DNA from 3 places in the Nonomuraea sp. NPDC050022 genome. Region 3 is predicted to be linked to each of the others. Evidence: riboswitches for the same ligand, from Rfam matches in the RefSeq annotation. Region 3 holds a riboswitch; each other region holds the start of a gene.
What was found. A riboswitch is a leader RNA that binds a small molecule or an ion and turns the genes downstream of it on or off. The one in region 3 is predicted to bind cyclic di-AMP.
Positions count from the first base shown of each region.

Region 1: linked by a shared signal. The riboswitch ahead of ACIBO2_RS08295 (CHAP domain-containing protein) and the one ahead of ACIBO2_RS17315 (NlpC/P60 family protein) in region 3 are both predicted to bind cyclic di-AMP.
Region 2: linked by a shared signal. The riboswitch ahead of ACIBO2_RS27620 (CHAP domain-containing protein) and the one ahead of ACIBO2_RS17315 (NlpC/P60 family protein) in region 3 are both predicted to bind cyclic di-AMP.

Region 1 covers NZ_JBITKE010000002.1:385,859-392,605, forward strand. Annotated here, with positions in the region: gene ACIBO2_RS08285 (RNA polymerase sigma factor) at 1-945, opposite strand, end outside; gene ACIBO2_RS08290 (YciI family protein) at 1,019-1,366, opposite strand; cyclic di-AMP (ydaO/yuaA leader) riboswitch at 1,672-1,813, shown strand; gene ACIBO2_RS08295 (CHAP domain-containing protein) at 2,000-2,497, shown strand; gene ACIBO2_RS08300 (LysE family translocator) at 2,579-3,208, shown strand; gene ACIBO2_RS08305 (ROK family protein) at 3,499-4,656, shown strand; gene ACIBO2_RS08310 (ABC transporter substrate-binding protein) at 4,724-6,043, shown strand; gene ACIBO2_RS08315 (sugar ABC transporter permease) at 6,050-6,747, shown strand, end outside.
Region 2 covers NZ_JBITKE010000006.1:385,001-391,747, reverse strand. Annotated here, with positions in the region: gene ACIBO2_RS27645 (DUF6716 putative glycosyltransferase) at 1-915, opposite strand, end outside; gene ACIBO2_RS27640 (hypothetical protein) at 1,090-2,010, opposite strand; gene ACIBO2_RS27635 (transposase) at 2,132-3,361, opposite strand; gene ACIBO2_RS27630 (aldo/keto reductase) at 3,499-4,326, shown strand; gene ACIBO2_RS27625 (Gfo/Idh/MocA family oxidoreductase) at 4,346-5,299, shown strand; cyclic di-AMP (ydaO/yuaA leader) riboswitch at 5,418-5,556, shown strand; gene ACIBO2_RS27620 (CHAP domain-containing protein) at 5,569-6,249, shown strand; gene ACIBO2_RS27615 (hypothetical protein) at 6,496-6,660, shown strand.
Region 3 covers NZ_JBITKE010000004.1:166,130-172,876, reverse strand. Annotated here, with positions in the region: gene lysX (bifunctional lysylphosphatidylglycerol synthetase/lysine--tRNA ligase LysX) at 1-1,317, shown strand, start outside; gene ACIBO2_RS17320 (LuxR C-terminal-related transcriptional regulator) at 1,896-2,108, shown strand; gene ACIBO2_RS17315 (NlpC/P60 family protein) at 2,172-3,215, opposite strand; cyclic di-AMP (ydaO/yuaA leader) riboswitch at 3,221-3,381, opposite strand; gene ACIBO2_RS17310 (amino-acid N-acetyltransferase) at 3,671-4,228, shown strand; gene ACIBO2_RS17305 (hypothetical protein) at 4,251-5,129, opposite strand; gene ACIBO2_RS17300 (RDD family protein) at 5,133-5,654, shown strand; gene ACIBO2_RS17295 (RDD family protein) at 5,763-6,251, shown strand.

The DNA of each region.
Region 1 (6,747 bases), on a different contig from region 3:
CTCCACCAGCGTCAGTGCGAGCGCCGGTCCATGGAGCATCGACACCGGCACGGTCCGGTTCAGCGCCACCACCGGTGACGGCCAGAGCGCCAGCAGCCTGTCGTACAGTGCCACGATCTGTGGCCAGTCCGTCTGCTCGTACGACGGCGCCTGGGCGTACAGCAGGGCGATCGCCGCCTGCAGCAGGTAGCGCCCCGCGCGGCCGCCGCGCGGCCCGGCCACGATCAGCTCATGCGCCTCGGCCAGCGCGCCGCGGTCCCACAGAGAGCGGTCCTGCTCCTCAAGCCGCAGCAGCCGGCCGTCGGCGCCCGTCCGGGTCGCGCGCCGGGCGTCGGTGACCAGCAGGTGGAGCACGCCGAGTACGGCTGCCAGCCGGTCCGGCAGCTCCGCCGGGCGCGGCACCCGATAGGGGATGCGGGCGACGGAGATCTTCTTCTTCGCCCGGGTGATGCGGGCGGCCATCGTCTGCTCCGACACCAGCAGCGCCCGGGCGACGTCCGGGGTCGGCAGCCCGCACACCAGCCGCAGCGTGAGCGCGAGCCGCGCTTCCTGCGCGAGTGCGGGGTGGCAGCAGGTGAAGATGAGCCGCAGCCGTTCGTCGGGTACGGCATCCTCCAGTTCCACCGCGTCCGCCTCGTCGCGGTCCGCCAGTCTGTGCGGCGCGAGCTCTTCGGACTCCACCAGCAATGGCAGTTTCGACCGGAAGGTCCGCTCGCGGCGGATCGCGTCCATCGCCCGGCGCTTGGCCGTGGTGGTGAGCCACGCCGCGGGGTTGGCGGGGATACCATCGCGTTCCCAGGCCGACAGCGCCGCGGCGTACGCCTCCTGTACGCACTCCTCGGCCAGGTCCAGGTCCTGCGCGACGCGCACGGTCGCGGCGAGCACGAAAGCCCACTCGCGCCGATGCGCGGCGGCCACCGCCTGTCCCGCGCCCGCCCGTCCCACCTCCGTTTGGCCCGCGCCCGCCTGGCCGCGTCCGCCTGGCCCGCGTCCGTTTGGCCCGCGCCCGCCGCGGCCGTCATCGGGCGGTGGGTGCGATGCCGCCTGCGACGGGACGTACCTCGACGCCGCCACGACCCCACTGGACGGCGGGGTTACGACGCGCCAGGTCCAGGGCGGCGTCCAGGTCGGGGGCCTCGATGACGCAGACGCCGGCGATGACTTCCTTGGCGTCGATGAAGGGCCCGTCGGTGACCACGTCGCCGCGCAACGAGGTGGCGGTGTCGGCGGACCGCAGCGCGTACGCCGCGATCATGGCGCCGGAGTCGAGGAGGTCGTCGGCGTGCCGCTGGCTCGCCGCCTGCTGCTCGGGGGTGTAGTCGCCGGCTCCGGCGTCGTCGAAGATGAGGATCGCGTACTGGGCCACGAGGGTCTCCTTGGCTGTCTGTCCGGTCGGTACGCCTCTACGTCGGACGGGCGAGGCGAATTCGACAGACCGTACGCCAACCTTTCCAGACGCGCCCTGGCGCGACTTCAACAAGGCACCCCCGCTACTTGACGGATCGACGAGCGGGCCGGGCTGGGCATGGCGATGTCATTGCGATGGAATTACCCAGGTCAGGGGTGCGTTGTACCCATCTGTGCGCCTGGCCTAGACAGTGAGCATCCCTCTGGCCGCGCCGCCAAAGTCCGAGTACGGACGTCATACCCATCACATGCATCACAGGAAATCACCTGTGACCGCTGAACCCGCCTGTGCGCGGGACCGGGGACCCATGTCTCGATCGGGGCTAATCGGCACGTCAACGTGCCGTAGGGCAGCTTCCACGCCCGAGCCCGTCAGCTAACCCGGTAAGCGGAATGGAAGCAAGGAGCAATCACCATCATCCGCATCCCCAAGATCAACTATGCCAAGATCGCGCTCGGCGCGACCCTCACCGCCGCCGCCCTCGGCGCCCACACCGCGGCGAACGCCGCCACGGCTCCCACCGGGCACACTCCCATCGCGGCTCAGGCCGCCCCCGCCTCCGCGCAGGGCGGCAGGAACGGCGAGGCCCAGGTGAACGTCACCGCCCAGCAGGTCCTGAACCTGGCCAAGGCCCAGGTCGGCACGTCCGAGGACGCCAACGGCGGCGGCACGAAGTTCCAGAAGTGGTACATGAACTCAGCCCGCGCCGCCGAGACCGTCCAGCGTGACGGCGGCAGCAGGCAGGACTACCTGAACGCCGCCTGGTGCTCGATGTTCGTCTCCTGGGTCGGCGAGGAGACCGGCGCCCGCTCCCAGGTCGGCTGGGACGCCTACACCGTCGCCCACGCCAAGTGGTTCGCCGCCAACCACCGCTGGGGCACCATGGCCAAGCCCGGCGCCGTGGTCTTCTACTCCTGGAGCGGCAGCAAGGACCTGAGCTCCATCAGCCACGTCGGCTTCGTGGTCAAGGACAACGGTGACGGCACGATCTCCACGATCGAGGGCAACACCGGCAACGGCAAGGTCGAGCAGCGTGTTCGTCCCACCTCCCAGGTCGTCGGCTACGGCTACCCGCGCTACGCCGCCTGACAGCTGTTCTGACGCGTCTGGCACCCCCCGAACGGCGTCCCCGGAGCGGTGCGCCGACACCGGAGGTGGAAAGATCGTCGCATGCCGATCGATCCCCACCTGCTCGCCGTTTTCACCGCGACCACCATCGTCGCTCTGATCACCCCCGGACCGGACATGCTGTTCGTGCTGGGATGCGGTCTGCGGGGTGGGCCCCGCGCCGGGCTGCTGGCCACGGTCGGCGTCATCACTGGTGACGCGTTGTACATAGCCGCGGCCGCCGCCGGGCTCGCCGTGCTGCTGACGACGTTCCCGGTCGTGTTCACGGTGCTACGGCTCGCCGGCGCCGCCTACCTGATCTACCTCGGCGTCCAGATGATCCGCAACCGCAAGAACAGCCAGGCCGACGATCCGGCCAGCCGCGGAATGTCCGGCCGGCGTGCCTTCCTCAACGGCGTGGTCTCCTCCATGGCCAATCCGCAGACGTTCACGTTCATGGTCGCCTTCCTGCCCCAGTTCATCGATCCCGGGGCGGGGCCGATCTGGCTGCAGTTCGCCGTCCTCGGCGCCATCCTGATCGTCCTGGAGTTCCTGGCCGACGCGACGGTCGGCGTGCTGGCCGGGCGGATCGGCGGCTGGCTGCGCGGCCGTCAGGCGGTGCGCCGCCGGATCGACGCCGCGACCGGGAGCGTGTTCATCGGTCTGGGCGTCACCCTCGCGGCCGAACGCTGACCGACTGCGGCACGGTCAGCGGTTGAGCAACGCTGTCACGGTAACCGCGGTCGAATAGCGCCAAAGGTCGGCCGAACCCCCGATGTGCATCCAAGCCCCGGCTCGGCGAGCCGGGGCTTTGTCACGTCGCGTCGCATGCCGAACCCCTTCTGGCCGACGGCCCGGCCGTGCCTGGCAAGTCCCCCCGGTCTTCGATTCCCTTGCGATGGCCTCTTGACGTGGGCCGATGTGCATGAGGTACATTCCTCGGCAATAGTCTGGGAAGTTCCCAGATGGTAAGGGAGTCCCACGTGGAACAGCGAGGGGGAAGCCCTCAGCTGCTGCGCCGGATCAACGACCGCGCGGCGCTGCTGGCTCTGCTCGATCGAGGGCCGCTGACCCGGTTGGAGCTGGAATCACACATCGGCCTGTCGAAACCGGCGACAGCCGACCTCCTGCTTCGGCTGGCGGAAAGTGGTCACGTACGGCGCGCGGGGCTCCGGGAGGGCGGTAAAGGGCCGCGCGCGCAACGCTGGGCGGTCAACGGCGCGCTGGCCTACGTGGCGGCGGTCGACCTCACCCCGCGCGCGCTGGACATAGCGGTGTCCGACATCTGTGGGGAGATCGTCGCCGAGCACCGATACCGTCCCGGCGAGGAGGCGGACCTCGACGTCGAGGATCTGTGCCGCGCGGTCTCGGCCGCCACGGCCGAGGTCGGCCTGACCACTGGGCAACTACGCAGGGTCGTCGTGGGAGTGCCCGGTTCTGTGGACGCGCGCACCGGGCACCTGGGCTTCGCCCCGCATCTGCCGCCCTGGCAGGGCTTCGACGTCCTGGATCGGCTGTCAGGATCGCTCGCCACGTCGGTGGCCGTCGAGAACGACGTCAACCTGGTCGCCCTCGACGAGATGGCGGTCGGCCAAGCCGTCGGGGTCGACGACTTCGTGCTGATCTGGATGGGGCGCGGGATCGGTGCCGCGGTGGTCTCGGGCGGGCGTTTGTTACGGGGCGCGTCCGGTGGTGCCGGCGAGATCGACTGGATGCCCTGCCCGCCCTCCGGCGTGGGCGGTGGCCGGCGCATCGGTGACGTGCTCGGCATCAGGGCGGTGATGGAACTGGCCCACGCGCACGGGCTCGCCGGAGACGATCTGGAGAAGCTTCTCGCGCAGGATCTCGACACGGACCCTGTCGCCCGGTCGGCCTTCCTCCGTGACCTGGCGCGCCGGGTGGCGCTGGCCGTGGCGGGTGTGGTGTCCGTGGTCGATCCCGAACTGGTGGTTCTCACAGGCGACGTCGGCAGGGCCGGCGGCAGCGTCCTGTGCGGCCTGGTCACCGAGGAACTGGGCGAACTCGTCCTTCCCCGGCCAACGATTCAACCAAGCCTGCTGACCGGTAACCCGGTTCGCTCAGGCGCGCTGCGGCTGGCATTGGCCGGAGCGCGCGAAGAGGTATTCGCCATCCATCCCTGACGACAGCCTCACCCCTTGACCTGACCATGGCGGCGGGTCAGCAGTTCACCCCCTTTGGAGGGTTTCGATGCGACGAATCGGTGTCGCGGCGGCGTGTGCGGCATTCACGCTCCTCGCGAGTGCGTGTGGCCCGGAGACGAGCTCATCAGGTACGGCCAATGCGCCGAGCGCCGATGAGAAGGTCTCCCTCAGCGTCTGGAGCAAGTTCAGCGGTCGCGAGCTGGGAATACTCCAGAAGGTGCTGGACGGTTTCCAGGCCAAGCACCCGAACATCACTGTCAAGAACCAGGGCAGCCAGGACGACGACAAGGTCGCCCAGGCGATCAGAGGAGGAAACCCTCCAGACGTCGCCATCTCCTTCTCCACCGACAACATCGGCCAGTTCTGTTCCAGCGGTGCCTGGCAGGACCTCAAGGCCTACATCGCCCGCGACAAGGTGGACCTGAACCAGCTTCCCGCCGCCACCCGCGCGTACACCGAGTTCAAGGGCACGCGCTGCGCGATGCCGCTGCTCGCCGACGTGTACGGCCTCTACTACAACAAGGCGATGTTCGCCAAGGCCGGCATCAGCGCGCCCCCGAAGACGATGTCGGAGCTGTTCGAATACGCCAAGAAGCTGACAGTGCGCAACCCCGACGGGTCCATCAAGGTCGCCGGCTTCGTGCCCACGATCGGCTTCTACGCCAACCACGTGCAGATGTGGGCGGCCAACTGGGGCGCCCAGTGGGCGGGCCAGGACGGAAAGTCCGCCCTGGGCACCGACCCCCAGTGGCAGGCGATGCTCGAGTGGGGGAAGAAGTTCACCGACTTCTACGGGCGCGACAAGCTGGCGAAGTTCACGGCCGGTCTCGGCCAGGAGTACTCACCGGACCATGCCTTCGAAAAGGGGCAGATCGCCATGGTGATGGACGGCGAGTTCCGCACCGCCTTCATCGAGGCCGAGGCGCCCAAGCTGGACTACGCCACGGCTCCGTTCCCGGTCGCGGACAACAAGCCTGAGCTCTATGGGGGCGGCTACACCACCGGCACGATCATCGGGATTCCCAAGGGCGCCGAGAACGCCGGTGCCGGCTGGGAACTGGTCAAGTATCTGTCGACGGATTCCGGCGCTCTGCAGGAACTGGCCCATGGCCTCAAGAACGTCCCGTCCACGGTCCCCGCGCTGCAGGATCCGACGCTGCGGAAGGATGCCCACTTCAAGACCTTCCTCGACATCTTCGCCAACCCGAACCTGGCCACGAACCCGGCCAGCGCGAACGGCGGCGCCTACCTCAAGTCCGCCGAGGACTTCTCCATCGCCTATCAGGGCGGTGGCGTCCCCGACCTGAAGGCGGGACTGGCCAAGACGGGCGCGCAGATCGACGCCGACGCGCAACTCGGCAGCTGAGCGCTGATGACCGCCGCACCGCACACCACGCATGTGGCCGGATCCACCTTCACCAGGTGGATCCGGCCGCGGCCGGGACACTGGATACGGCCGCTGGCTTTCATGGCACCGGCGCTGGCCGGATTGGCGCTGTTCGTCGCCTACCCGCTCCTCGCGCTGGTCTACTACTCCTTCACCCGCTACGACCTGCTCAACACTCCGATGTGGGTCGGGCTGCGCAACTACGTCTTCCTCCTCTGGGGCGATCCGCTGGCCCGCAAGGCGGCCTACAACACCGTGTGGCTGGTCGTCGTCATCACCGTGCTCCGCCTGGTCTTCGCCACCGGAGTCGCGGCCGTGCTGGTGCGGGTCAGGAACGGCGCCGGGCTGTTCCGGACGCTGATCTACCTGCCCGCGCTGGCTCCGCCGGTGGCGGCCACCCTGGCCTTCACCTTCTTGTTCAATCCCGGAACCGGGCCGGTGAACACGGTGCTGAGCTGGTTCGGCGTCTCCGGGCCGCTGTGGTTCAGCGACCCCTCGTGGGCCAAACCCGCGCTGACCTTGCTCACCTTGTGGGCCTCGGGCGAGCTGATCATCATCATCATGGCGGGGATGCTCGACGTGCCGGGTGAGCTCTACGAAGCGGCGTCCCTGGACGGCGCGGGCTCGGTACGGCGGTTCTGGCACGTCACGCTTCCGGCGATCGCGCCCGTGCTCGTCTTCGG
Region 2 (6,747 bases), on a different contig from region 3:
GCGGAAGCCGCCACCGGCCAGCTCGTCGAGCGTGCCGAGCAGCCCGCTGTCCTCGAACACCAGGTTGATCATCTCCGCGCTCACGCCGAAGTCGCTCAGCACCAGCAGCGGCACGTCCTGCGCGATGGCCTCCAGCGCCGCCGTCGAGCTGACGGTCACGAACCCGGCCGCCTGGGCCAGCTGGTCGTGCATCGAGCCCGCCTCGAACGCCACCCGCCCCGGCTCGCCGAGCTCGCGCCAGAGCCGCTGGTAGTGGAAGCGCTCGTTGTGCGTCTGCCGCTCGTCCTCCAGGGCGCGCAGCTTCACCACCACGTCCAGGTCCGGGCGGCGGGCGGCCAGCTCGGCCAGGGACAGCAGGATGCGTTCGCGATCCTCGCGCTCACGCGGCACCTTGGCCTGGGTGGCGAACACCACCCGGTTCCCGCCGCCGCGCACGGCCCGCGGGCGCAGGAACGGCAGCCGGGCCAGCCCGACCGCCCCTCCCCCGCCGAGCTGGGCGGCGATCCCGCCGAACTCGGCCGCTTCCCGCTCGCTGTGCACCACGAACAGATCGCACCCGCTGCGGAACAGCCACGCCTTCTCCGTCGCGGGCACCGAGATGCCTGGTAGTCCAGCCACGAACACCGGCCGCGGCCGCAGCCCGGCGAACACCTCGGCCACCAGTACGTCCACGACCGGCCCCGTACAGGCCACGATGATCGCGTCCGGCCGGGTCCGCTCGGCCAGACGCCGCACCGCCCGCGCCGGCATCAGCGGCGGCGCGGGACGCCCGCCCACGGCGGCGGCGATCTGCTCGGGCGAGGGCGCGATCGGCGTGCGCACCACCGCGAGGTCCGTCTCGCAGCCGGGTGGCAGGTCGTCGAGCAGGCAGGCCGCCCACTTCAGGTATGAGTCGGAGTCGGCCACGGCCAGCACTCTCAAGTGGTCACTCCAGTCAAATACGGGCAAACGCCCAGTCGTATGGGTTGAACGCCCGTCTTAACCGGCCGTTCCAGTCATGTACGGAGTAAGCCGGTCACCCGGCCACTTCGATCAGCCGCGGGATGAGCCGGTCACCCGGCAACTCCCATCAGCGGCGAGATAAGCCGATCATCCGGTGACTCCGGTCAGATGGGAACGCAGGTCGGGGGCCGCCCTGCTGGTCCACCAGTCGTCCGGCACGTCCACCGCCTCGACCGCGACGCCGCGCGGGCCGAGCAGCACGCGCAGCGAGGTGATCGCGGTGGACGGCAGGCTGAGCACCCGCTGGGCGGGGTCGAGGCCGCGCAGTGTCAGCTCGGCCGGCACGCCGGCGTCGTGCACGGTGATCTCGGGCCGCTCGCGGATGACCGCCACGTCGGCGGGGTCCTCGCGGCGATGCGGGAAGTAGGCGAGCGGCTCCTCGGCGGCCCGCTCCATCAGCCAGCTCAGGTAGCGGTCGCGATGGACCAGTCCGTTCCTGACCAGGGAGGTGCCGAGCACGACGGTCCGCTCGGCCGGTCCTGGCCCGCTCAGCGGCTGCTCGCGCAGCCAGCCGAAGTCGTGGCGGACCAGGTCGACGCCCGCCGCGCGGACGGCCGCCGCCAGCCCGTCGGTCACCGGCAGCGCGGTGAAGACCGACACCCGGCTCGCGCGCAGCCTGATCGCCGCCGCCAGCCCCAGGGCCGCACGCAGCTTTCCCGGGTGGGCGCGCGCCCGCAACAGCGGTTTGTACGGCCCTTCGGCTAGCAGAGACAGCAACCGGAGCGTGGCCAGCCCGTCATCGACGATCACGATGCGGCCCGGATGGGAGACGAGCCAGCGCAACTGAACCCGGCCGGAGAAGGCGTCGCCGACGGCGTGCGGGGAGCGCGGCATCCGCTCGCGCGGCTCGGCCAGCTCCAGCCCCTCGGGCAGAGCCAGGCCGGACAGCTCCCGGCGGGTGGCCTTGAGCGCTCGCAGCCCGGCACGCGGCACGACGACCGTGGCAGGCCCCAGCAGCCCAGCGCGGTGCGCCTCTATGGCGCACAGCATCTGAAGCGGGGACTCCACCCAGGCCGACGCCTGTTTGCCCACTCTGTTACCCCCGCGGGGTGATAGCCCGATCACGACCGCTTCAAGCTAGCCCGGCCGCCTTAAGCCGCCAGAAACGGGACATGAACAATGGAACCCATCAACTACCACTGGTTGAAGCTGGTGGTTTGCTCTCACGGTCCCGTCTGGTTGAAGGGAGGCCGGTAGCGTGTGGCTGGTTGATGGCAGCCCAGCCCGCAGCGCCGCGTGTGGCGATGTTGCGGGCTGCGATGTGGTCGGCGTGCCCAGCGAGGCCACACCTGGTGCAGACGAACCGGCCCCGCGCCGGTCGGTTCGCCCTGCTGATGTTCCCGCAGTTCGGACACGCCTGCGAGGTGTAGGCGGGGTCGACCAGCACGAAGGCGACCCCCGTCCGGGCGGCCTTGTAGCGGGTGAACGTGGTCTGCTGGGCGAAGGCCCAGCTGTGCAGGGTGCGCCGCTGGAACCGGTGAGCCCTTACCCGCCCGCGGATACCCTGCAGATCCTCCAAGGCGACCCCGCGACCGGTGCGTTCGGCTTCACGCACCACATGCTTGCTGATCTGGTGGTTGAGGTCGGTCATCATCCGATGCTCACGACCGGACAGACGGCGCAGCACCCGCCGCGCCGCCGACGTGCCCTTCTTCTGCAACCGGCGGCGTTGCCGGTGTCGCCGCTCCCGCAGGGTTCGGACGTGGCCGTTGCCACCGACCGGCCCCGGCAGCGCCGGTCCGGGCAGCACCGCACCGTCGGAGGTGACCGCAAGGTTCGCCACCCCTTGATCCACCCCCACAAATCCGTGAACCGGCTCACGCACCGCCGGTCGGGGCAGGGTGAGCGCGACCTGCAGCAGCCACACGCCGCGTCGGCAGACCAGGTCGGCCTCGCCGAGCGGCAGCGTGTCGATGGCTTTGAGGTCTTCTGGGCGGCCGGTGTAGGGGGCGGTGACGCGGCCGGTGGGGGTCCACAGCGACACGGTGCGGGCGTCCCGGTTGAAGCTCATCAGCCGGGCGTCGTAGGGGACGGCGCCGTGCGGGCGGAAGATGTGGGCGCGTTTCTTGCTGGCGCGCCGGTTGGCATAGGCGCCGGCCACCCGGGCGATCGCCCGCACAGCCGCTTGCGCACCCAGCCCGGCCACCTGCCCGCGCACCTCGTAGTAGGCCAGCCGATGCAACTCCACCACCGCGAACGTGCGGTGCTGCCAGGCCAGGCGGGAGACAACAGTGGCCGCCTTATTACACAACAGCACCGCCGCCGCCAGCGCCTCCGCCTGGGCCGGAGTGGGCGTGAGCCGCAGTTGCACGATCGTGGGCAGGCCGTGGCGTTTGGCGGTGGAGCGGCGGATCGCCATCGCGCACCTCCTGTCACAGCAGCCCCACCCACCGCAGACATTACCGAACGTGACCAAGCCTTTCCACACTGTTTTCGAAAGGAGGAGTGGCGCTTCCTCCCGGCCCCGAAGGACCGGGTCTCCGCGCCACCATTCAGATGAACTCCCTACTACTCAACAGCGACGGCGTGCAGGTGCCGCAGCTCGGGTTCGGCGTCTGGCAGGTGCCGGACGACGAGGCCGAACAGGTCGTGACGGCCGCTCTGGAGGCCGGTTACCGCCACATCGACACCGCCAGCGCGTACGGGAACGAGGAGGGCGTCGGCCGGGCCGTACGCGCCTCGGGGATCCCGCGCGAGAAGCTGTTCGTCACCACCAAGCTCTTCAACAACGACCACGAGCGGGCGGAGGAGGCGTTCGACGAGAGCCTGTCCCGGCTCGGTCTCGACTACGTGGACCTGTACCTGATCCACTGGCCGGTGCCGTCGCAGGACAAGTACCTCCAGGCGTGGCGCGGCCTGGAGAAGATCTACCGTCAAGGCCGGGCGAAGGCGATCGGTGTGTCCAATTTCACCCCTGAGACGCTCACCCGGGTGATCGACGAGGCGGACATCACTCCGGCCATCAATCAGATCGAGCTGCACCCGCACTTCCAGCAACGGCAGATGCGGCAGTTCCACGAGGACAACGGCATCCTCACGGAGGCGTGGAGCCCGCTGGGGCAGGGCAAGGGCCTGCTCGGCGACCCGGCGCTCGCCGTGCTGTCGGAGAAGCACGCCAGGACGCCCGCGCAGATCGTGCTGCGCTGGCACATCCAGCTCGGCAACGTGGTGATCCCCAAATCGGTCACGCCGGCGCGGATCAAAGAGAACTTCGAGGTGTTCGACTTCGTCCTCGACACCGAGGACATGGCGGCCATCGGCGCGCTGAACCAGGAGAACGGCCGCATCGGCCCCAACCCGGACACTTTCGCCTGGATGGGGTGATTCCCTACGATCTTTCCTCATGAAGGATCTCTCATGGGGTATCGCGGCCACGGGTGTCATCGCCGCAAAGGTCGGGGCGGTCATCGCCGCTGAGCCGGGGATGCGGGTGGCCGCCGTCGGTTCGCGCGACCTCGGCCGCGCGCGGGCGCTGGCCTCGGAACTGGGCGCCGAGTCGGCGTACGGCTCGTACGCGGAGCTGTGCGCCGACCCCGGCGTCGACGCGGTCTACGTGGCGACCCCGCACGCCCAGCACCTGGAGGTCGCCGAGGCGGCGATCGCGGCGGGCAAGGCGGTGTTGTGCGAGAAGCCGCTCGCCGCGTCCGTCGCCGACGCCGAGCGGATGGTCCAGCTCGCCCGCGATGCCGGGGTGTTTCTGATGGAAGCCATGTGGACCCGGTTCAATCCGCTCATCCAGCGGGTGGCCGGCGATCCCCGGTTCGGGGAGATCCGCTCGGTCCAGGCGTCGTTCGGCTTCAAGGCTCCCTACGATCCCGCGCACCGGCTGTGGGCGCCGGAGCTGGGCGGCGGGGCGCTGCTCGACCTGGGCGTCTACTCGTTCGGGCTGGCGCAGCTGCTGCTCGGGATGCCCTCACGGATGCACGTCACGGGCTCGCTGGCGCCTTCAGGGGTGGACGCGGAGGCGGGCGGGGTGCTGGTCTATCCGGGGGGCAGGCGGGCTCTGGTGGAGTGCTCGCTGCTGGGCCCGTACGCGAACGACGCCCTCGTGGTGGGCACCGACATGCGCGCCCACATCAAGGCGCCGTTCTGGGCGCCGGAGCGGGTCGTGCTGAGCGGGCCGTCGATGGAGACGGAGGAGCTCGAGCTCGATCCGGCGGACAACGGGTACGCCGGCGAGGTGCGCGAGGTACGGGACGCCATGGCCGAAGGCAGGACCGAATCCGCGATCATGCCACTTGACGAAAGCCTTGCCATGATGGGGCTTCTGGCCGACGCGAGGGAGCAGCTCTCTTAGCTGGCGATTCATCTATTTGTAAGACCCTTGCCTCTTGCATTACCTTTGTGGTCATATGAGGCATACGTCCGGTTTGTCCGTTCGTTGCCAGACCATCGCACAAAGGCATCACAGGACCGTCCTGTGACCGCTGAATCCGCCTCGCGCGGAACCGGGGACCCACCGTCCTTTGGGGTGTATCGGCACGTCACGTGCCGTAGGACAGCTTCCACGTCCGAACCCGTCAGCTAACCCGGTAAGCGGCATGGAAGCAAGGAGTTACCCCCTCGATGGCGAAGTCCCATCTTTTTCGCGCCACCAAGTCGACCTTTGCTCACGCCGTCCTCGGCGTGAGCGTCGCGGCCGCCGCACTCGCCGGCCAGTCCGCCGCCCACGCGGACACCGCCACCGCCCACGCCGCCGTGGCCCCGGCACACGCCGCCGCGAAGAGCCACCCGGAGAGCGAGATCAAGGCCAAGGCCACGGTCTCGCGGGTGTTGGCGCTGGCCAAGGCCCAGGTCGGCACCACTGAGAACGCCTACGGTGGCGGCACCAAGTTCCAGAAGTGGTACATGAACTCCCCGCGCGCCCTGGAGACCCTCAGGCGCGACGGCGGCACCCGGGCGGACTACCTGAACGCCGCCTGGTGCTCGATGTTCGTCTCGTGGGTCGGCGAGCAGTCCGGCGCGCGCAGCATGATCGGCTGGGACGCCTACACGGTCGAGCACGCGAAGTGGTTCGCTCACAACAACCACTGGGGCACGACCCCGAAGCCGGGTGCCGTGGTGTTCTTCTCGTGGGGCGGCAGCAAGAGCCTGGACGACATCGAGCACGTCGGTTTCGTCGTCAAGGACAACCACGACGGCACGATTTCCACGATCGAGGGCAACACCGGCAACGGCAGCGTCCAGCAGCGCGTCCGGCCGACGTCCCAGGTGGTCGGCTACGGCTACCCGAGCTACGGCGCCTGACGACTTCCTGACCGAGGGCTCTCCTGCCGACGAGCGCGCGTCCTTCTGGACGCGCGCTCGTCGGCGTCTCACGCTCCCGTACCGGCTGCCGAAAAGCCCACCACGTTGGGCTGAACAGCGCATGGCTGCCTTATCTGCCCATCAGACCGCAACCCCCCAAGTTTGGGGATGTCACGGTCCTGCGATCACCTCAGACACTGACGGTGGCCGGACAGCGAGCCGGTTCTCGATACTGGAGGAGGGGACATGTCACCGACGACGCAGCAGGACAACTGGCGCTTCTGTAACAAGTGCTACACCCTTTGGTGGAATGGCCGCCCCGACAACGGGCACTGCCCCGCAGGCGGCGCCCACGAGGGGCACGGCAGCTGGAACTTCTACCTCCCGGCGAACCCCGCCGAGCACATCTGACGCAAGGCCGGGCCCCGGCCGATCTCCCCGCGACGCCACGGCTTCGCGGGGAGATCGGCGTTGGATCCCACAGGTCGGGAGGGAAGG
Region 3 (6,747 bases):
AAGGTCGGCGTCGCGGGCCGCGTCATGCTCAACCGTGTGGGCGGCAAACTCTGCTTCGCCACACTCCGCGACGGCAGCGGCGACCTGCAGGTGATGATCTCGCTCGACAAGGTCGGCGAGGAGTCGCTGGCGGCCTGGAAGCGCGACGTCGACCTGGGTGACCACGTGGGCGTGGAGGGCGAGGTCATCACCTCCCGCCGGGGCGAGCTGTCGATCCTGGCCGACCGCTGGCAGATCACCGCCAAGTGCCTGCGCCCGCTGCCGGAGAAGCACGTCGGCCTCACCGACCCCGAGGCCCGCGTACGCCAGCGCTACGTCGACCTCATCGTCAACGACGAGGCCCGGGAGATGGCCCGCGTCCGCAGCGCCACGGTGCGCGCGGTGCGCGACTTCTGGCACGAGGAGGGCTACCTCGAGGTCGAGACGCCCATGCTGCAGCCGATCCACGGTGGCGCGGCGGCCCGGCCGTTCAAGACCCACATCAACGCGTACAACATGGAGCTCTACCTTCGCATCGCGATCGAGCTCTACCTGAAGCGGCTCGTGGTCGGCGGCATCGAGAAGGTCTTCGAGATCAACCGCAACTTCCGCAACGAGGGCGCGGACTCCACGCACAACCCCGAGTTCACCATGATCGAGGCGTACGGCACCTACCTCGACTACAACGACATGGCCGACCTGACCCAGCGGATGTACCAGAAGGCCGTCGTGGCCGCCCTGGGCACCTCTGTGGTCGTCCATGACGGCGTCGAGGTGGACCTGGGCATCCCCGAGTGGCCGCGCATCACCCTGTACGGGGCGGTGTCCGAGGCGCTCGGCGAGGAGATCACCACCGAGACCCCGCTGGAGCAGGTCCGGAAACTCGCCGACGGCCGCGAGATCCACTGGGACCCGAAGTGGGGCCAGGGCAAGCTCGTCCAGGAGATCTTCGAGGCCCTCGTCGAGCACACGCTCATCCAGCCGACGTTCGTCATGGACTATCCGCTGGAGACCTCCCCGCTGACCCGCCAGCACCGCGACAACCCGCTGCTGACCGAGAAGTGGGACCTCATCGGGTTCGGCACGGAGCTGGGCACCGCCTACTCCGAACTCGTCGACCCGGTCGAGCAGCGCCGGCGCCTGGTGGAGCAGTCGCTGCTGGCCGCCGGGGGCGACCCGGAGGCCATGCAGCTCGACGAGGACTTCCTGCAGGCGCTGGAGTACGCCATGCCGCCCACGGGTGGCATGGGAGCCGGGATCGACCGGATGATCATGGCCTTCACCGGCAAGAGCATCCGGGAAACGATCTTGTTCCCGCTGGTCAAGCCGACCAACTGACCCGCCTGCCGCCGAAGGGTGTCGGCCCGGCTCCCACGCCGGGCCGTACCGGCCGCTGTCGGGTTGACAGCGGCCCGATCTCCTGCGGCGAGTAGGAGAACGCGGGCGGCGAAGTTCGCCGGCCCCTAAACGCGGGGAGCGGACATCTCCTGGCCGCCTGCGCCGAGTGGCTTCTCCCTCTGGCGCATGAACCGTTCATGGTCTTTGGCGGGCGCTGCCGACTCGGCCGCGCAAGGGTACAAATGGGTGCCCCAAGCAGCTACATTTCCGATATTTCGCATATTGAATGCGAAGAATATTCGCGTTCCCTGGATTCGGCGCCCAGCAGGTCCGCGGTGCTCGTGGGGAGCGGGGCTGGAGCCGTTGTAAGGACGGCTGTGATCCCTCATCGGGCCCCGAAGTGTGCCGACATATGGCGAGTACTTCACATACCGCCGATCATGTCAATGGCGATGGTCAGAGGGCGGTATTCGCTGGCTTGACGACCTTTCCAGAATGCGTTTACCGTCTGCGAGACGAGCTGCAGCTCTGCTCGGACATAGACGTCTCGAGTTCTGCTGTTGGGGGGAGGGCTCCCGATGTATGTGCTCACTGAGAGCGTCGAGCTTAGCCACGCGGATCTGGCGTTGCTGGCGGAGCTTGCCAAGGGGGTCACGGTTGATCGGGTTGGCAGACGACTGGATATCAGCGGGCGCACGGTACGCCGGAGACTTCGGGGTATCTGCGACCGCATCGGCGTCGCCACCGCGATCGAGGCCGTGGCCTGGGCCGCCCGTCGCCAGCTCATCTGACCGCTCGACCGGCCCAGCCGCCCGGGCCCCAGCTGTCAGAGTGCTTGTCGTGGTGTCCGGAGGTCAGTCGGCGATGCGTACGGCGCCCGCGAACGGACGGCGGGCGATGGACGCGATACGTACGACGTCGCCGGTCTGCGGCGCGTGGACCATCATGCCGCCGCCGATGTAGATGCCGACGTGGTGCAGGTCGCCATAGAAGAAGACCAGGTCGCCGGCGCGCAGCTCCTCCTTGGAGATGTGCCGTCCGGCCGTCCACTGGTCGCCGGTGTAGTGCGGCAGTGAGATGCCCACCCGCTGGTAGGCCGCCATCACGAGGCCGGAGCAGTCGTACGAGGTCGGCCCCTCGGCGCCCCAGACGTACGGCTTGAGCTGCTGCGTGAGCGCCCACCTGGCAGCCGTGGCCGCCTTGCCGGCGCCGATGACCGGCAGGTCGACCCGCGTGGCCCGGGTGCCGGGACGGCCCGCCTCGCCGATCGCCCGCTTGAAGAGGCTGCTCTCGACTTTGGCGACGAGCTTGGTGATCTTGTCGCGCTTGGTGCCGAGGCCCTCGACGATCTTCTCGACCTCGTCGATGCGCGTCTTGGCGCTGGCCCTGGCCTGCTCGGCGGCCTGCCTGGCCGTGGTCACCTGGTTGACCTCGAAGCCCTGCTGCTGCTCCAGCGCGTAGGTGGTGGCCGCCCGGTCGAGGAAGCTCTCAGGGTCGTCGGAGGTGCCGAATGCCAGCGCCTGACCGAAGCCGCCGCTGATGTAGGCGTTCTGGGCCAGCAGCGCGGCCTTGGCGTGTTTGGCGGCCAGATCGGCCTCACTGGTGGACAGCGTCTTCTGGGCCGCCTCAGCCGACTTCCTGGCTTTCTTGAGCTTCTCCCGCTGGCCGTTGAACTCCTCGCTCAGCGTCTCGATCTGGGTGTGGAGCTCCTCGGCCTGCTCGGACAGGTCCTTCAGCGAGGGCTTGGGATCGGCGACGGCGGAGCCGACGGGTATGGCGAAGAGGAGGGTGGCGATGGTCGCCGCGATGACACCCAACCGGGTGGGGACCTTCCGGAGCTCCGGAGAGCGGGCGTGAGCGCCCGCCGGCTTCCCCCCGCGATCGCGAGTCTGCTTCACCAACCAGCTCCTCTCATCGGCGCCTACCGGGTTAGCTGACGGGTTCGGGCCGGAGCAGCCCTACCGAACGACTCGCTCGGATTCACCCCATGGGTGGTGGCGTCGGGATGAGGTCGCCACCGGCGGGTCCCCGGCTCCCCTTACGGGGATTGGGCGCGTCTCCACGCTGGCTCGCGTGGGTGACATCGTCGCTGGACACTAGTGCACTCCGGGTTCGTGCTCAACCAGAACTGCCAAGTCTGTAGAGGTTTCGCAACCGAAGGGTCACGAGGTGGTCTCGCGCCTGTCGGTGCTGAACAAACTTTATGTCCTTTTTGCACCAAGTTCGTCAAGGCATGGAAGCCTATCGGCCAAGGGCATCCCGCATCGTGCTCGATCGACCACGAGATGTCATGAGATGGGAGAGACGTCAGAGTTAGGGGGAGGCCGTAATCGGATCTGTACGCTGGAGACCCATGGAGCAGGTCGCCGAAGTGACAGTCCCGGACACGGAAGTCGTCGTCCGGCGTGCCCGCACGCCGGATGTCAGGACGATCCGTCTCCTGGTCGACACCTACGCGGGCGCCGGGCCCCGGCTTCTGGAGAAGGCCACCGTCACTCTGTACGAGGATGTGCAGGAGTTCTGGATCGCCGAGCGCGGCGGCCAAGTGGTCGGCTGTGGCGCGCTGCACGTGCTTTGGGAGGATCTCGCGGAGATTCGCACGGTGGCCGTCGATCCGGAGTTCCGAGGCTTCGGAATCGGGCACCGGATCGTCTCTTCCTTGATCAAAACGGCCCGGGAACTCGGCCTGCGCCGGGTTTTCTGTCTGACTTTTGAGGTGGATTTTTTCGCGAGGCATGGATTCCGCCCCGTACAGGGCACCCCGGTCTCACCCGAGGTCTATGCGGAGCTGCTGGCCTCGTACGACGAGGGTGTCGCCGAGTTCCTCGACCTCGAACACGTCAAGCCCAACACCCTGGGGAACACCCGCATGCTTCTCCACCTGACATCGGGTGACGCGGACCTTGACTAATGGGAAAGGTGATTGTTGATACCTATGTCGATACGTTGGGCAGCACAGGCATGTGTCCTGACACGTGCCACATGCGCACTCGAAGCGAGGTGACACGGTGAGCACCGGACAGCCGCCGTATCCACAGGACGAATCCGGCGAGAACTCTGCGCCTGGCGGATCTGAATACGGACATCACAACGCGGGCCGTCCCTATGGCGAGCCCGACCCGGATGCGACGGTCGTTGGCTACCGGGCGGACGACGCCTACGGTCAGCAACCCAACTACGGGCAACAGCAGCCGGGCTACGGCCAACAGCCGCAGTACGGTCAGCAGCAGCAGCCGGGCTACGGCCAGCAGTCGCAGCAACCGCAGTACGGACAGCAGCCGCAGTACGGGCAGCAGCCGCAGTACGGGCAGCAGCCCGGCTACGGCCAGCAACCGGAATACGGCCAGCAGCAGCCCGGATACGGTCAGCAACCCGGATACGGTCAGCAGCAGGCTTCGGGTCAGCAACCCGAGTACGGCCAGCCCAACTACGGTCAGCAGCCGCAATCGCAACCCGGTTACGGTCAGCAACCGCAATCCCAGCCTGGTTACGGCCAGCAGCCCGGTTACGGGCAGCAGCCGTCCCAGCCGGGCTACGGTCAGCAGCAGCCGTCGCAACCCGGCTACGGCCAGCAGCAGTACGGCCAGCAGCCCCCGTCGGGCCAGCAGCCCGGCTATGGGCAGCAACCCGGTTACGGGCAGCAGCAGCCGTCCCAGCCGGGCTATGGCCAGCAGCAGCCGTCGCAACCCGGCTACGGCCAGCAGCAGTACGGCCAGCCGGACTACGGTCAGCAGCAGCAGTACGGTCAGCCTGGCTACGGTCAGCAGCCCCAGTACGGCCAACAGCCCGGCTACGGGCAGCCGCAGCCACATGGGGTGCAACCGCCCGGCGCCCCGGCCCCGCTCGCCGAGTGGTGGCAGCGGCTCGTGGCGAGGATCATCGACGGTGTCATCTTCGGCATCGCGAACTGGGTGATCGGTCTCGTTTTCGGGGCCATCCTGCTCGCCGGCTACAACTCCGCGACCGGCACGACGACCGGTCTGCTGGGGCCGACCGCCTACGGCATCGTGGTGGCCATCGTGATGACGGCGGTGTATGTCGCCTACGAGTTCTTCATGACCAAGATGAGCGGCCAGACGGTCGGCAAGATGGTCATGGGGATCAAGATCGTGCCGACGGGCACCATGCTGCCTCCGGGCGGCCTGCCGAACGACGTGGCGCTCAAGCGGGCCGGTGGCACGTGGGGCGGATACATCCTCGGCTTCATCCCGTGGGTCGGGGCGCTGCTCGGCGGGATCGTCGTCGCGCTGAACGGCGCCTCCCAGCTCTGGGACAAGCCGCTGCAGCAGACGTTCGCCGACAAGTTCAGCAACACGGTGGTAGTGAAGATCAAGTAGTCTTCGCGGACGCGAAACAGAGGCTGGCCACCGGTCGGCCTCTGTTTTGTATGTGCGGGCGGCAGCAAAATGGGTAGCGGTCGGTTCGCCGAAGGGGCGAGGTGGGTTATGACCGGGTTGCCGCCGTGGAGTGACGCCGTCCCCGCGGAATGGTGGGAACGCCTGGCCGCCCGGCTCATTGAAGCCCTCGTCTTCGGTGTCTTCTATTACATTCTGTTCGTCGCGCTGTGGGGCGGCTTCCGAACTGTCGGGTTGCTGGAGACGTTCGACGGCCGGCTGCCCGGCGTGTTCGCCTGGCTGCTCGGTGGGCTGGGATATACGGTCTATGACTGGGCCGCGCATTCCATGAGCGGCCGTACGTTCGGCAAGGCGATCATGAAGATTCGCCTCGAACCGAGCGGCCTTCGGCGCGGTGCTCTGCTGAAACGGGCCCTGGTCTATCCGGGAGCGGCGATGGTCATGGGCATTCCGGTGCTCAATGTGCTGGCTGGAATCTTCGTCTTCGGCGTCGGGATCCTCATCTTGATCGACAAGCCGCTGCAGCGTGGGCCGCACGACCGGCTCGCCGGAACGCGGGTGATCAAAGATCTCCGCTGAGCCTTGTGGGCCTGGACAGAAGTCTTTCCGCAAAATTTTCGCTTGATCCGGTAAGGAGCCTGGAGAGACTGGCATTAGGCTATGGGGCGTCCGGGTTGCCGGATGTTGGCGCACATGGCACATGGACGGCATCCATGTACCACTATGGTCGGGTGCGGGCGGTTGTCCACCTCGTGAGGCATGAGGGGCGCTCATGCCCAGGCCGCTTGTGGATAAAGCGCCCATCGAAACCCCCGTCCGCTGTGGAGGCGAGGACGAATGCAGGCCCTTACCGACGTATTGTCAGCGCTGATCCCGCCGGTGGTGGTGGGCGCCGCCTTCATCTTTGGCGTAGTGAAGTTGGTCCGATCCGAGGCCGCCGGACGCCGTCCAAACCCCCAGGATCAGGCCGAGAACCACAACTGAGCCGCAACTGAGCCGCCGCTCAGCAGAATCTCTGTAGCGCTGAATTGTCTCCGCGCCTTTCCGGGTATATGTTTGCCCTGGCGAATGAAAC